Regions from separate parts of the Arthrobacter sp. SLBN-83 genome, predicted to be linked through region 1. Evidence: riboswitches for the same ligand, from Rfam matches in the RefSeq annotation. Region 1 holds a riboswitch; each other region holds the start of a gene.
What was found. A riboswitch is a leader RNA that binds a small molecule or an ion and turns the genes downstream of it on or off. The one in region 1 is predicted to bind glycine.
Positions count from the first base shown of each region.

Region 2: another riboswitch for glycine. It lies ahead of gcvP (aminomethyl-transferring glycine dehydrogenase); the one in region 1 lies ahead of cycA (D-serine/D-alanine/glycine transporter).
Region 3: another riboswitch for glycine. It lies ahead of FBY30_RS10920 (APC family permease); the one in region 1 lies ahead of cycA (D-serine/D-alanine/glycine transporter).

Region 1 is NZ_VFMX01000001.1:949,350-954,334, forward strand. Features, by position in the region: gene cycA (D-serine/D-alanine/glycine transporter) at 36-1,565, opposite strand; glycine riboswitch at 1,617-1,711, opposite strand; glycine riboswitch at 1,712-1,810, opposite strand; glycine riboswitch at 2,103-2,204, shown strand; gene gcvP (aminomethyl-transferring glycine dehydrogenase) at 2,364-4,985, shown strand, end outside.
Region 2 is NZ_VFMX01000001.1:555,789-560,773, reverse strand. Features, by position in the region: gene FBY30_RS02485 (MFS transporter) at 1-890, opposite strand, end outside; gene FBY30_RS02480 (TetR/AcrR family transcriptional regulator) at 975-1,511, shown strand; glycine riboswitch at 1,605-1,702, shown strand; gene gcvP (aminomethyl-transferring glycine dehydrogenase) at 1,892-4,756, shown strand; gene gcvT (glycine cleavage system aminomethyltransferase GcvT) at 4,768-4,985, shown strand, end outside.
Region 3 is NZ_VFMX01000001.1:2,361,082-2,366,066, forward strand. Features, by position in the region: gene FBY30_RS10920 (APC family permease) at 1-1,410, opposite strand, end outside; glycine riboswitch at 1,463-1,569, opposite strand; gene FBY30_RS10925 (glutamate decarboxylase) at 2,092-3,492, shown strand; gene FBY30_RS10930 (class II glutamine amidotransferase) at 3,515-4,384, shown strand; gene FBY30_RS10935 (hypothetical protein) at 4,392-4,985, opposite strand, start outside.

The DNA.
Region 1 (4,985 bases):
ATCCAACGCACCTGCCGGCAGCCCGCCGTCGGGCGTTACTTCCTGGCCTGCTCTACCTCTTGGGCGGACACCCCGGCAGCGCTTCGCCCGTTAGCCTCCGCGTCATTGCGGAGCTCGGCCCGAAAAACCTCGAAGCGGGCAAGGTGTGCGGGCCGGCGCCGCAAGACGGCCCAGGCCACGCCAAGGACAACGAACCAAATGGGTGTTACCAACAAGGCGATGAGGGTGTCCGGCTGGGTGGTCAGTGCCCAGAGGACGAAGGCGAAGAACGCGTAGACCACCCAGACCGCGGGGATGCCGCCGGGCATCTTGAAGTTCGACGCCGCGTGCAGTTGGGGGCGGCGGCGACGGAAGGAAATGTAGCTGGCCAGGATGATCGACCAGACGAAGATGAAGCAGACGGCGGAAACTGTGGTCACCATTTCAAAGGCCTTGCCAACGTCCTGGCCGGCGTACATGAGGACGACGCCGGAGAGCAGCAGGACGCAGGACAGGAACAGTGCGTTGCTGGGCACCTTCCTCGTGGACAGGCGGCTGAAGATGCCCGGCGCGTCGCCCTCCTGGGCAAGGCCGAAGACCATGCGGGACGTGGAGTAGATACCGGAATTGGCGGAGGACATGGCCGAGGTGAGGACCACCAGGTTGACCACGGTGGCCGCGGCGCCGAGGCCGGCCAGGGAGAACATGCCGATGAAGGGGCTGTGGCCGGCGGCGAACTGGGTCCACGGAGTGACGGCCATCAGGATGACCAGCGCGCCCACGTAGAACAGGAGTACGCGGACCGGGATGGCATTGATGGCCTTGGGCAGGGTCTTCTCCGGGTTCTTGGCCTCGGCGGCGGTGGTGCCCACCAGTTCAATGCCGACGAAGGCGAACACGGCGATCTGGAATCCGGCAACGAAGCCCATGAACTCGTTGGGGAAGAACCCGCCGTGGCTCCACAGGTTGGTGAAGCTGGCCGTGCCCGTGTCGGACTGGAAGCCGGTGAAGATCATGAAAAGGCCCACGATGATGAGCGCAGCGATGGCGACGATCTTGATGAGGGCGAACCAGAACTCGGTTTCGCCGAAGGCCTTGACCGTGGCGAGGTTCAGCACGAGCAGGATGCCAATGGTGGCCAGGCCCGGGATCCAGAGCGGCAGCGCCGGCCATAGTTCCTTGGAGTAGCCGGCGATGGCGATAACGTCCGCGATGCCGGTGATCACCCAGCAGAACCAGTATGTCCAGCCGGTGAAGAAGCCGGCCCACGGCCCCAGGAGGTCCGCCGCGAAGTCGCTGAAGGACTTGTAGTTCAGGTTGCTCAGCAGCAGTTCGCCCATGGCGCGCATGACGAAGAAAAGCATGAACCCGATGATCATGTACACGAAGATCACTGAAGGGCCGGCCGCGGAGATTGTCTTGCCGGAGCCCATGAAGAGGCCGGTGCCGATCGCGCCGCCGATGGCAATGAGCTGGATATGGCGGTTGGTCAGCTGCCGTTCCAGGTGGGGAGGTTCGCTGCGGACCGCCGTGCGCGCGCCGTTGCGCGCTGGTTCGCCGTTGGAAGTGGGGGGATGAATCGCCATGAGGAACTCCATCGATAAAGCGGCATTTTGGGTACCGCAAAAGATTTGGTTCCTCCCCGCTCTGTAGGGAACCTGAGAGTTTCCGCAGCCCAAGCCGCTTGCACCGTCGGTGAGCCAGGGCATGCCTGGCTGCTTTCCAGAGTTGCCTGTCCGCGGCGGTACGTGGGCCTGAGAGTTTCCTGGGGAGGGTTTGCTCCTACGGCGCCTGCTAAATGTACCCGGCAGGGCTCTCCCGCCGCAGGTCGAAGGCATGTTCAGTTGGACGCCGCGGCCTGTCGGGGGCCACGGCGGTCATGCAATGGGACAGGCGCCGCACAGTTGAGCCGCTCCGGATACGCTGAGCCAGCCGCAGGCAGCGCCAATCCCGGGGATTAGTGTGGTGTCCGTCACGATGCAATGTCAAACCCTTCCTGACACAAGCGGAGCAAGGCCCCGTCTTCTTCGGTTCTTTCGGGTGCTTCACGGGCCCGCGATTTGCCACCGCCCGCCATTCCCGATACCTTGTGAGCCGAATCACCCACATTTGAATAAGCCTTTCGAGCTGTGACGGGAGAGTCCTCCCGGCGAAAACACCGGGCAGGCGCCGTAGGAGCAAATCCTCCCCAGGAATCTCTCAGGCCCCCGTACCGTCATGGCGAGGCGACTCTGGAAAGCAACCCGGCTTTTGCCTGGTTCACCGACGGTGCAAGCGGCCCCTGCCAAGAGCAGGCAACGCGGAATCTCTCAGGTCCAATACAGAGCGGGGAGGAACCCATCCCACGCCGTGCCACCTTCGGCCGGCCAAAACTGGAGTTCCTCATGACGATTCAATCGCTTCCAACATCGTTTGTTGACCGCCACATCGGCGCGCGCCGCCAGGCCGACGTCGACACCATGCTCAAAGCCGTGGGCTACGACAGCGTGGACGGCCTGGTGGACGTTGCCGTCCCGGCCTCCATCCGGCAGGAAACCGCCCTGAAGCTGACCGACGCCCTCAGCGAAGTTGAAGTCCTGGCCGAATTGCGCCGCATCGCCGGCAAGAACAAGACCGCTGTCCAGATGATCGGCCAGGGGTACTACGACACGGTCACTCCGCCGGTCATTCGCCGCAACATCCTTGAGTCCCCGGCCTGGTACACGGCCTACACGCCCTACCAGCCCGAAATTTCCCAGGGTCGTCTCGAAGCCCTGCTGAACTTCCAGACCATGGTCCAGGACCTCACGGCACTCCCCGTGGCCAACGCCTCCCTGCTTGACGAGGCCACCGCGGTGGCCGAGGCCGTGCTCCTGATGCGGCGCGCCAACAAGGCCAAAGGCCAGAACGCAGACGCCAAGGACGGCAGGACTGTCCTGGACGCCGACTGCCTCCCCCAGACCATCGCCATCGTCAAGGGCCGCGCTGAGGCGCTGGGCTTCGATGTTGAAGTGGCTGATCTCGCCAAGGGCCTGCCGGAAGGAGCCATCAACGGCATCGTGCTGCAGCAGCCCGGAGTTTCCGGCCGGGTATGGGACCAGTCCGGGGTCATCAGCGCCGCCAAGGAGCGGGGTGCGCTCGTGACCGTCGCCGCGGACCTCCTGGCCCTCACGCTGATCACCCCTCCGGGTGAGCAGGGCGCAGACATTGCCGTCGGCTCCACCCAGCGCTTCGGCGTGCCGCTGTTCTTCGGCGGACCGCACGCCGCCTACATGGCCGTGCAGAAGGGGATGGAACGCTCGCTCCCCGGCCGGCTGGTGGGCGTCTCCAAGGACAACGCCGGCGCACCCGCCTACCGGTTGGCTTTGCAGACCCGCGAGCAGCACATCCGCCGCGAAAAGGCCACTTCCAACATCTGCACCGCCCAGGCGTTGCTGGCCATCGTGTCCTCCTTCTACGCGGTCTACCACGGCCCGGACGGACTAAAAGCGATCGCCGAGTCCGTGCATCACAAAACCAGGGTCCTGGCCACCGCCCTCACTTCCATGGGCCGTGAACTGGTCGCCGGCTCCTTCTTCGACACCCTCACCGTGCGCGTCCCGGGCAAGGCCGCCAAGGTCATCAACGCCGCCGAAGCACGCGGTATCAACCTGCGCTTTATCGACCAGGACACCGTTGGCGTCTCCATTGATGAGACGACGACGGCGGCAACGCTTTCCGCCGTCGCCGTCGCCTTTGGCGCGGGTCCGGTGGGGGACGCCAAGGGCTTCGAACTGCCGGGAACCGTACTGCGCACGTCCGGCTACCTGCAGCACCCGGTGTTCAATACGCACCGGTCCGAAACCCAGTTGGTGCGCTACATACGGAAGCTCTCGGACCGGGACCTGGCGCTGGACCGCACCATGATCCCGCTGGGTTCCTGCACCATGAAGCTGAACGCCACCGTTGAGATGGAAGCGATCTCCTGGCCGGAGTTCGCCTCCATCCACCCGTTCGCGCCCGATTCGCAGACGGCCGGTTGGCGGGAACTCATTTCCGGCCTGGAAACCGACCTGGCTGAGATCACCGGCTATGACCAGGTGTCCATCCAGCCCAACGCCGGATCCCAGGGCGAGCTCGCCGGCCTGCTGGCGATCCGCGGCTACCACCACTCCCGCGGTGACCAGCAGCGCAACGTCTGCCTGATTCCGGCCTCGGCCCACGGCACCAATGCCGCCTCGGCGGTCCTGGCCGGCATGAAGGTGGTGGTTGTAGCCACTGCATCGGACGGCACCATCGACCATGACGACCTCTACGCCAAGATCGAAGCGCACAAGGACGCCCTGTCCTGCATCATGATCACCTACCCGTCCACTCACGGCGTCTACGACGGCGACGTCCGCGAGGTTTGCGATGCAGTCCACTCCGCCGGCGGACAGGTGTACGTGGATGGGGCCAATCTGAACGCACTCGTTGGGCTGGCGCAGCCAGGCAAGTTCGGCGGCGACGTGTCCCACCTGAACCTGCACAAGACCTTCTGCATCCCGCACGGCGGCGGCGGACCGGGCGTCGGTCCCGTTGCGGCCAAGGCACACCTGGCGCCGTTCATGCCCGGTGACGCCAACAAGGCCGCCCATGAAGCTGGACATGGGGTGGCGATCTCGGCGTCCCGGTTCGGTTCCGCAGGCGTGCTGCCGATCTCCTGGGCGTACGTGAAACTGATGGGCGGCGAGGGCCTGACCGAGGCCACCAAGTCCGCGCTCCTGGCCGCCAACTACGTGGCCGCGAGGCTGAACGAGTTTTACCCGGTGCTCTATACGGGTGAAAGCGGTTTGGTGGCGCACGAGTGCATCCTTGACCTGCGCGAACTCACGGCCAGGACGGGCGTCACGGCCGAGGACGTGGCCAAGCGGCTGATCGACTTCGGCTTCCACGCCCCCACCCTGGCGTTCCCCGTGGCCGGCACCCTGATGGTGGAGCCCACCGAGTCCGAGGACCTGGCCGAGATCGACCGCTTCATCGACGCCATGATCACCATCCATGCCGAG
Region 2 (4,985 bases), 390 kb from region 1:
ATGAACCCGTTGAAGGAAAACAGTGCCAGGATGTTGGCGCTGATGGCCATGCTGAAGACCCTGTTGCGGAACAGGGACATGTCCAGCAGTGGATGCTCCAGGCGCAGCTGGCGCTGCACGAACATCACTCCCATGGCCAGGCCAAAGGCGATCGCGCCCAGTCCTGCTGCCTCCGGCCCCTCCGTGGCAACGGCCTTGATGCCGTACACCACGGGCACCATGACCAGCATGGAGAGCAGGATGCTGGGGATGTCCACCTTTCCCGGTGCGGGATCCTTCGACTCCGGGATCAGGGCCGGCCCCAATACCAGCAGCGGAACCATCAGGGGCACCGCTGCCAGGAAGACTGCGCCCCACCAGTAGTGCTCCACCAGCCAGCCGCCGACAATGGGCCCCAGGGCCGCACCGCCGCAGAACCCCGCAGCCCAGATGGCGACGGCGAGCCTCCGGCGGTTGGGCTCCGGAAAGATGTTGCGGATCAGCGACAGTGTGGACGGCATCAGCATGGCCCCGAAGAAGCCCAGGGCCGCGCGGCCGGCGATCAGCCACTGCGGCGTTGGGGCAAAGGCGGTCGCGGCAGAGACGGCGGCGAAGCCAATGCTGCCGACAACCAGGAGCCGCCGCCGGCCAATCCGGTCGCCCAGGCTTCCCATGGATACCAGCAGGCCGGCCAGCACCAGGGGATAGGCGTCCACAATCCACAGCAGCTGCACGCCGGACGGCTCCAGCGCGCGGGCGATGGCCGGCAGTGCAAATGTCAGCGCCGTATTGTCCACGGCCACCAGCAGTACGGGAAACATCAGCAGCCCCAGCGCCAGCCAATCGCGCCACGGCTGCCGCGGGGCGTTCTTGTCCGTGCGTGCGGGCACAGGGCTGGTGGAAGTCGTCATGAAATAACTATACCGTCCAGACGGTATAGTTTGAAACTCCTGCCGGTTCCGCCTTCCCGCCCGGGGAAGGGCATGATGGGAGGCATGCCCCGGAAGCCTGTAGCCCGCGACGCGGTCCTTGATGCCTTCGAATCCCTGCTGATCGAAGTGGGGGAGCGCGCCGCCACCCTTGACGCAGTCGCCCGGAAGGCCGGCGTGTCCAAGGGCGGCCTGCTCTACCACTTTCCCAACAAGGAAGCGCTCATTGCCGTACTGCTGGACCGGCTGGAGGGCCTGGCCCGGGAGGATGCCGATGCCATGGCCTCGGCCGGCGAAGGTGCCGCCGCGTACTTCATCCGTTCCTCGGTGTGGGCCGACACTCCACTGGACCGGGCCATCGTTGCCGCCACCAGGCTTGCCGAGGTGGCGCATGAGGAGACGCGGCGCCGGTTCGCGGCCATCCAGCAGCGCTGGCTGGACGAGATTGCCGCGGATGTTGGTCCGGGACTGGCGAAGGCGGTCCTCTATATGGGCGACGGCCTGTACTTCAACGCCATGCTGTCAGTGGCGCCTGCGCCGGCGGGGGGAGCGGCCGCTGACGTGGAGGAACTCCTTGCTGCCCTGGAGCGGCTCCGCCGGTAGGATTTGCCATTTGCCGGGAGGGGCGGGGCGTAGGACAATGGAGAGTTGTGAGGGCTGCCACCGGCCGTCATGACCCAACAAATGAATAGCCTTTGATCTGCGGCGGGAGAGTTCTGCCGAAAGTACAGGCAGGCGCCGTAGGAGCAAATCCTCCCCAGGAATCTCGCAGGCCCCTGTACCGCCGCGGCGAGGCGCCTCTGGAAAGCAGCAGGCAGTTGCCCTTCCTCCCTTGGGGAGCCGAAGAACTGTTGTGCTCACCGACGGTGCAAGCGGATCCTGCCAGGCAGGCACCGCGGAAACTCTCAGGTCCAATACAGAGCGGGGAGGAACCCGAATAGCTGTGGCGTACCCTGCGCCGCCTGAGTAAATGGAGTTCCTTCGTGCCGGTTACCCCAGCCTCCACCACCTTCGTAGACCGCCATATCGGTGCGCGCCGCCAGGCCGACGTCGACACCATGCTCAAAGCCGTGGGCTACGACACCCTCGACTCCCTGGTGGACACGGCCGTTCCCAAGGTCATCCGCCAGGAAACCGCCCTCCGGCTTCAGGACGCCCTCAGCGAGGTCGAGGTCCTCACGGAGCTGCGGAAGCTTGCCGGGAAGAACAAGACCGCCGTCCAGCTGATCGGCCAAGGGTACTACGACACGGTCACACCGCCTGTGATCCGCCGCAACATCCTTGAATCCCCGGCCTGGTACACCGCCTACACCCCGTACCAGCCGGAGATTTCCCAGGGCCGGCTCGAGGCCCTGCTGAACTTCCAGACCATGGTCCAGGACCTGGTTGGCCTGCCCATCGCCAACGCCTCGCTGCTGGATGAAGCAACCGCCGTCGCCGAAGCCGTCCTGCTGATGCGCCGCGCCAACAAAGCCAAGCCCGCTGCGGACGGCAAGACCGTCCTGGACATCGACGTCCTGCCGCAGACCATCGCCATCGTCAAGGGCCGCGCCGAGGCGCTGGGTTTCGAGGTTGAAGTGGCAGACCTGTCCCAGGGCCTGCCCGAGGGCGACATCAACGGCATCGTGCTCCAGCAGCCCGGCGCCTCCGGCCGGGTATGGGACCAGTCCGCCGTGATCGCCAACGCCAAGGAACGCGGCGCCCTGGTCACCGTCGCCGCCGACCTGCTGGCCCTGACCCTAATCACCCCTCCCGGTGAGCAGGGCGCGGACATTGCCGTCGGCTCCGCCCAGCGCTTTGGTGTCCCGCTGTTCTTCGGCGGCCCGCACGCCGCCTACATGGCTGTCCGCAAGGGGCTGGAGCGCTCGCTGCCCGGCCGCCTGGTTGGCGTCTCCAAGGACGACGCCGGTGTTCCCGCCTACCGCCTGGCGCTGCAAACGCGAGAGCAGCACATCCGCCGTGAAAAGGCCACGTCCAACATCTGCACCGCGCAGGCGCTGCTGGCCATCGTCGCTTCCATGTACGCCGTGTACCACGGCCCGGACGGGCTGAAGGCGATCGCCGCAACCGCCCACGGCCATGCCCGCACCCTCGCGGCCTCGCTTGCCGCTGCCGGCGTGGAGGTCCTGCATGCGAGCTTCTTCGACACCCTGACGGTCCGCGTCCCCGGGCGCGCCGCCGGCATCGTCGCCGACGCTGAAGCGCGCGGCATCAACCTGCGCAGCATCGACGCGGACACCATCGGCATCTCCCTGGATGAAACCACGACGCCGGCCATCGTCGCCCAGGTTGCCGACATCTTCGGGGCCACCGTTGCTGGAGATGCCGTTGCCGGCGGCGGGGGATTCGGGCTGGAGGCCGCCGTCGAGCGTTCCTCCGACTATCTGCAGCATCCGGTGTTCAACACGCACCGGTCCGAAACGCAGCTGCTGCGTTATATCCGGAAGCTCTCGGACCGGGACCTGGCGCTGGACCGGACCATGATCCCGCTGGGTTCCTGCACCATGAAGCTGAACGCCACCGCCGAGATGGAAGCCATCTCCTGGCCGGAGTTCGCCTCCATCCACCCGTTCGCCCCGGACTCCCAGACCGAAGGCTGGCGCGAACTGATCGCGGACCTGGAAGCGGACCTCACCGCCATCACCGGCTACGACCAGGTCTCGATCCAGCCCAACGCCGGGTCCCAGGGCGAATTGGCGGGGCTGCTGGCGATCCGCGGTTACCACCACTCCCGCGGCGAGCAGCAGCGCAATGTCTGCCTGATCCCGGCCTCGGCCCACGGCACGAATGCTGCTTCCGCGGTGTTGGCCGGCATGAAGGTGGTCGTCGTGGCTACTGCGTCCGACGGCACCATCGACCACGCTGACCTGGAAGCCAAGATCGAGGCCAACAAGGACGCCCTGTCCTGCATCATGATCACCTACCCCTCCACCCACGGCGTCTACGACGGCGACGTCCGCGAAGTCTGCGACGCAGTCCACGCCGCCGGCGGACAGGTCTACATCGACGGTGCCAACCTCAACGCGCTCGTTGGGCTGGCGCAGCCCGGCAAGTTCGGCGGCGACGTGTCCCACCTGAACCTGCACAAGACCTTCTGCATCCCGCACGGCGGCGGCGGCCCCGGCGTGGGCCCGGTCGCAGCCAAGGCACACCTGGCACCGTTCATGCCCGGCGACGCCACCACCTGGAATGCCGGCACCGGAGCCACCGACGTGCCGATTTCCGCCTCCCGGTTCGGTTCGGCCGGCGTGCTGCCGATCTCCTGGGCGTACGTGAAGCTGATGGGCGGCGAGGGCCTGACCGAGGCCACCAAGTCCGCACTGCTGGCTGCCAACTACGTCGCCTCGCGGCTGAACGAGTACTTCCCGGTCCTCTACACCGGTGAAGGCGGCCTCGTTGCCCACGAGTGCATCCTGGACCTGCGCGAGCTCACGGCGAAGACCGGTGTGACCGCCGAGGACGTGGCCAAGCGGCTGATCGACTTCGGCTTCCACGCCCCCACCCTGGCGTTCCCTGTGGCCGGCACCCTGATGGTGGAGCCCACCGAGTCCGAGGACCTGGCCGAGATCGATCGCTTCATCGAGGCCATGATCACCATCCGCAAGGAAATTGACCAGGTGGCCAACGGCGACTTTGCCGTTGCAGACTCACCGCTGCGCCGCGCACCCCACACGGCAGCCGCCGTCGTCAGCTCCGACTGGGACCGCGCCTACACCCGCGAGCAGGCCGCCTTCCCCGCCCACCACAAGCAGGACAAGTACTTCCCGCCGGTGGGCCGCATCGACGGCGCGGCAGGGGACCGGAACCTGATCTGCTCCTGCCCGCCGCTCTCCGAGTTCGAGAACTGAGGCCTGCCACCATGACCGAGAAATACACAGCGTTGTACGACGAGCACAAGAAGCTGGGCGCGTCCTTCACCGATTTTGGCGGCTGGCAGATGCCGCTGAAGTACAGCTCCGAACTGGCAGAACACCACGCGGTCCGCAAGGCTGCCGGCCTGTTCGACCTCTCCCACATGGGCGAGGTCTGGGTGACCGGCCCGGACGCTGCCGCGTTCCTGGACTACGCCCTGGTGGG
Region 3 (4,985 bases), 1.4 Mb from region 1:
AGGTTCCCCTGCCGCCGTCGTAATTGGTACTTCCTTCTTACCCATGCGCCCGGTCTTGTACAGGACGACCGCGACGACGACGCCCACCACCAGCCATACGAGGCCAAGCAGCTGGGCGCCGGTGCGGGCGTTGTAAATCACCGAGGCCAGGATCAGTGCCCCGGCAAGCGGGAACACCAGGTGGACGAACCAGCGGCGGGACTTCAGCTTGAAGACGAACCACCAGATCACCGCGATGTTCAGGACCAGGAAGGCCGTGAGTGCACCGAAGTTGACCAGCGCCGAGATTGCCACCAGCCCGTCGGGCAGGATGGTCAGGTAGATGCCCAGCACCAGCGAGATGACCGCGACGACGAAGGTCGCGTTCACGGGGACCTGGTGCTTGGCGCTGATCTTGCTCAGGAAGCGGGGCAGCTGCCGGTCGCGGGCCATCGCGAACAGGAGGCGGGACGTGGCGGCCTGGGCCACCAGTGCGTTGGCGAAGCCCCAGGCGACGGCGGTTGCTGCCGCGGTGAGCACGAACATGAAGGGGCCGCCGGCGTTGGCTGCCGCGTCATAAAAGGCGGTGCCTGCGGGGTCGCCGTTTTCGAGGATTGATGCCGGGTCTTCGACCAGCATGGAGGCAACCCAGGTCTGGACCACGAACAGCACGCCCACCATTGCAAGCGCGGCGATCATGGACCGGCCCAGGGACTTGCTGCTGCCGCTGTTCTCCTCCGCGAGGGTGGAGATGCCGTCGAAGCCGAGGAACGACAGCACTGCGATGGACGCCGCCCCGAAGAGCAGCGGGAGCGAGAACGTGCTGGAGTTGAAGAACGCGTCAAAGCTGAAGCCGCGGCCCTTGCCCTGGGCGAGCGCCACGAGGCCCACCACCAGGAAGATGGCCAGGACCACGAGCTCCAGGATCAGCATGATCTTGTTGACCTTGGCCGTGAACTGGATGCCCATGTAGTTGATCACGGTGTTCAGGACGACGAAGGCCACCAGCCAGATCCAGACCGGCACGCCGGGGACGATGCCGTTCATGGCGATGGCTGCGGCTAAGTACAGCAGGCAGGGGATGAGGAGGTAGTCCAGCAGGATCATCCAGCCGGCCACGAAGCCCACCGGCCGTCCGATGCCGCGGCCCACATAGGTGTAGACGGAGCCCGACATTGGGAACGCCTGCGCCATCTGGGCATAGGAGTTGGCTGAGAACATCATGGCGAAGAGCGCCACGATATAGGCGAGCGGCGCCATGCCGCCCGAGTCGTGGAAGACGCCGCCGAAAATGGCGAACGGGGCGATGGGGACCATGAAGATCAAGCCGTAGATCATCAGGTCGCTGAAGGTGAGTGTCCTTTTCAGTTCCTGGGTGTACCCGAACTGTTCAATGCCGGGCGATTCCGTCCCGGCAGGTGTGGTGGACATAGAAAATCTCCAAGGGGTGGAGGGCGCGGGGGCGCCGGAATATGTTGAAGTTCCTCCCCGCTCTGTTTTTGGGCCTGAGAGATTCCCGGAAGTGTGGGTTCCGGTTGCACCGTCGGCGAGCCTCCGGCTGGGGGCCGGACTCTTTCCAGAGTTGCCTAACCATGGCGGTGTGGGGCCTGAGAGATTCCTGGGGAGGATTTGCTCCTACGGCGCTCCCGGCTCAGAAGGTCCGGGTAGCTCTCCCGCCATGCGTCAAGGGCGGTATTCGGTTGTGACGTGCATAACACATCCTATAGGAAAAGGTAAGGCAACATACCTTTTTTCGGGGGATGAAGCGGTGGGCATCGAGGGAATCAGGTCGCGCTCAGAAAATCTCACCAAGTTCGGGCAGCAGCAGTAGGCCTTCCTCGACTCGCTTCCCCATCTTCGAGGCGTACGGTCCTTTTCGCACCCCGGATTTGGGCCGCGAAAAGGAATTTGCGCAGCGGAACCGCATGTGCGCATCGAAAGCCGAGGTGCGGGCCGGCACCTGGCGCGCGCCGCCGTCGTACTTTTGTCCTGCCCGCGCCCAAGGAATCTGGTGCCCTTTGCTCCGCAGCGATGAATAATACGGAGTGCTGGGAACAGCGGAAGGGCAGCGGCTGCGGCCGGCTGCTACGACGGCGGCCGAAGGAACGGGACATGACGAGGTCACACCGGAGCGTACGGCATCAGCCCGAAACGAGCGTGGAGCTGAACCCGCTGTTCAGCCGGCCCGGGGAGGCCACCATCTTTCCTCGCTTCACCATCCCGGACGGGGAGTCCCTGCCGGCCACCGCCTACCAGGTGGTCCACGACGAGGTGATGCTGGACGGCAACTCCCGCCTGAACCTGGCCACGTTCGTTGGGACGTGGATGGAAAAGGAAGCCTCCCAGCTGTACGCGGAAACGTTCGACAAGAACATGATCGACAAGGACGAATACCCGCAGACAGCGCTGATCGAGACCCGGTGCTGGCGGATGCTTGCGGACCTGTGGAATGCTCCGGATCCTGCCGCGGCCATCGGCACCTCCACTGTCGGGTCCTCCGAAGCGTGCATGCTTGGCGGCCTGGCCCTCAAACGCCGGTGGCAGCACCGGCGTCGTGCGGCCGGCAAGCCCACGGACTCACCCAACCTTGTCCTCAGCTCCGCCGTGCAGGTGTGCTGGGAAAAGTTCTGCAACTACTGGGACGTGGAAGCCCGCTACGTGCCCGTTTCCGCCGAACACCCCACGCTGGACGGCCATGACCTGGAACGGTATGTGGATGAGAACACCATTGGCGTGGTGGCCATCATGGGCGTCACCTACACCGGCGCCTACGAACCTGTGGAGCTGATCTCCGCCGCACTTGACCGCATCCAGGCGGACACCGGCCTGGACGTCCCCATCCACGTGGACGGCGCGTCCGGGGCCATGGTGGCGCCGTTCCTGAATCCGGAGCTGGTGTGGGATTTCCGGCTCCCCAGGGTGGCCTCCATCAACACGTCGGGCCACAAGTACGGGCTGGTGTATCCGGGCCTGGGCTGGGTGGTGTGGCGGGACAAAGATGCCCTGCCCGAGGACCTGGTGTTCCACGTCAGCTACCTTGGCGGGGACATGCCCACCTTCGCCCTGAACTTCTCCCGGCCCGGCGCGCAGGTTCTGCTGCAGTACTATCTCTTCCTCCGGCTGGGCTTCGCCGGCTACAAGTCCGTGCAGGCAAGTTCGCGCGAGGTTGCCCTGTACCTCTCGCACGAAATCGGGGCCATGGACGCCTTCACCCTGTGGAGCGACGGGGCCGATATCCCGGTCTTCGCCTGGCAACTCGCGGACGGCCATACCAAGAACTGGAACCTGCACCACCTCTCCGAACGCCTCCGCATGAACGGGTGGCTGGTCCCGGCCTACCCGCTGCCGGAAGGGCTCGCCGACATCACGGTGCAGCGGATCGTGGTCCGCAACGGATTCACCCGCGACCTGGCCGCCAGCTTCCTGACCGACTTCAAGAAGGAAGTGGCCTACCTGGATTCCCTGACGGCGCCCATGCCCGACGGGCAACAGAAAGAAGCGTTCCACCACTAACGCGCTTTGTAAGGAGTGCCACGTGTGCCGACTGTTCGGGCTGCACGCCGGGTCCCGGCCCGTCCGCGCCACCTTCTGGCTGCTGGACGCCCCGGACAGCCTGTCCGAGCAGAGCAGGAGGGAGCCCGACGGCGCGGGGATCGGAAGCTTTGATGCCGACGGCGGCGCGCGGGTCAGCAAACGGCCGCTCGCCGCATGGGAGGACCACGCCTTTGCCCGCGAAGCGCGGCAGTTGCTGAGCACCACCTTCCTGGCCCACGTCCGCTATGCCAGCACCGGGGCGCACACCATGGTGAACACGCACCCGTTCGAACAGGACGGCCGACTGTTCGCCCACAACGGCGCGTTCCACGGCCTGGACCGGCTCGATGCCCGTCTTGGTGAGCTTGGCGTGACGGGTCTGGTGCAGGGCCAGACCGACAGTGAACGCCTCTTCGCCCTGATTACGGCCGAGACCCGCAGGGCCACCGGGGACGTGGCGGAAGGCATTGCCAGGGCGGTGGGGTGGATCGCCGCCGAGCTGCCCGTCCTGGCCCTGAACATCATCGTGACGACGGCGACCGACCTCTGGGCGCTCCGCTACCCGGCAACCCACCCGTTGTACATCCTGGAAAGGGACCCGGCAGCCGAGCCCGCTCCGGCAGCACCGCTGGACGCGCGAAGCCACCGGATCCGTTCGCGAAGCACGGAACTGTCGGCCGTGCGCTCGGTTCTCTTTGCCACCGAACCGATGAACCACAACCCCGGCTGGCGTCCCCTGTCTCCGGGGGAGCTGGTGCACGTTGGCCCGGACCTGGCGGTGGCCTGCACCTTTCCGTTCCCGGACCAACCTGCGTACCCGCTCACGCTCGCCGACCTGGAACCGTCCGCGGCGGCGTCGCAAATGTCCTGACGGGGGTTTAGGTGTTGGGGGCTGCAGCCTTCTTCGCCAGTGCTTCAGCCATCTTCTGGACCTTTGTGCCGTAGCCGCCGTTGACCGCGGTGTCCTTGATCTTGTTGGCCTGGGCGTCCAGGTCAGCCGGGGCGGCGTTCTTGAGCGCCGTCAGGTCGGCCTGGAGGTTTGCGGGGAGCTTGGCGAACAGCTTCGGGTGGCCAATGAGCTGGTCTGCCACCTGCTGGAGCCCGGCACCCGGGTTGCCCGAGCTGAACGCGGTGCGCAGCTCCTGGCGCAGGCCGGCCAGGCTGGTGGCAGCCTTCTCCGCCGCGTCGGCGCGCTTCTGGATCTCGGCGCCGTACCCGCCGGACAGGGCAGTGGTCTTAATCTTGTAGGCGTCCTTCACCCGGTCGGCCGCAGGGGCGTCCTTGAGGGTGGTCACGTCCGCCTGGAGCGCGGCGGGGAGCTTTGCGAAAATCTGCTGGTGGTTCACCAGGGCGGTGGCTGCCTTTGCCGCGCGGTCCCCGGCTGCCTGCGGGCTGTCCGCCTTCAGGCTGAGGAACGCCTCCAGGCCTCCCGAGCCCTTTGGCGTGTGGGCCTTGGCGGTGGCAGCGGGGGA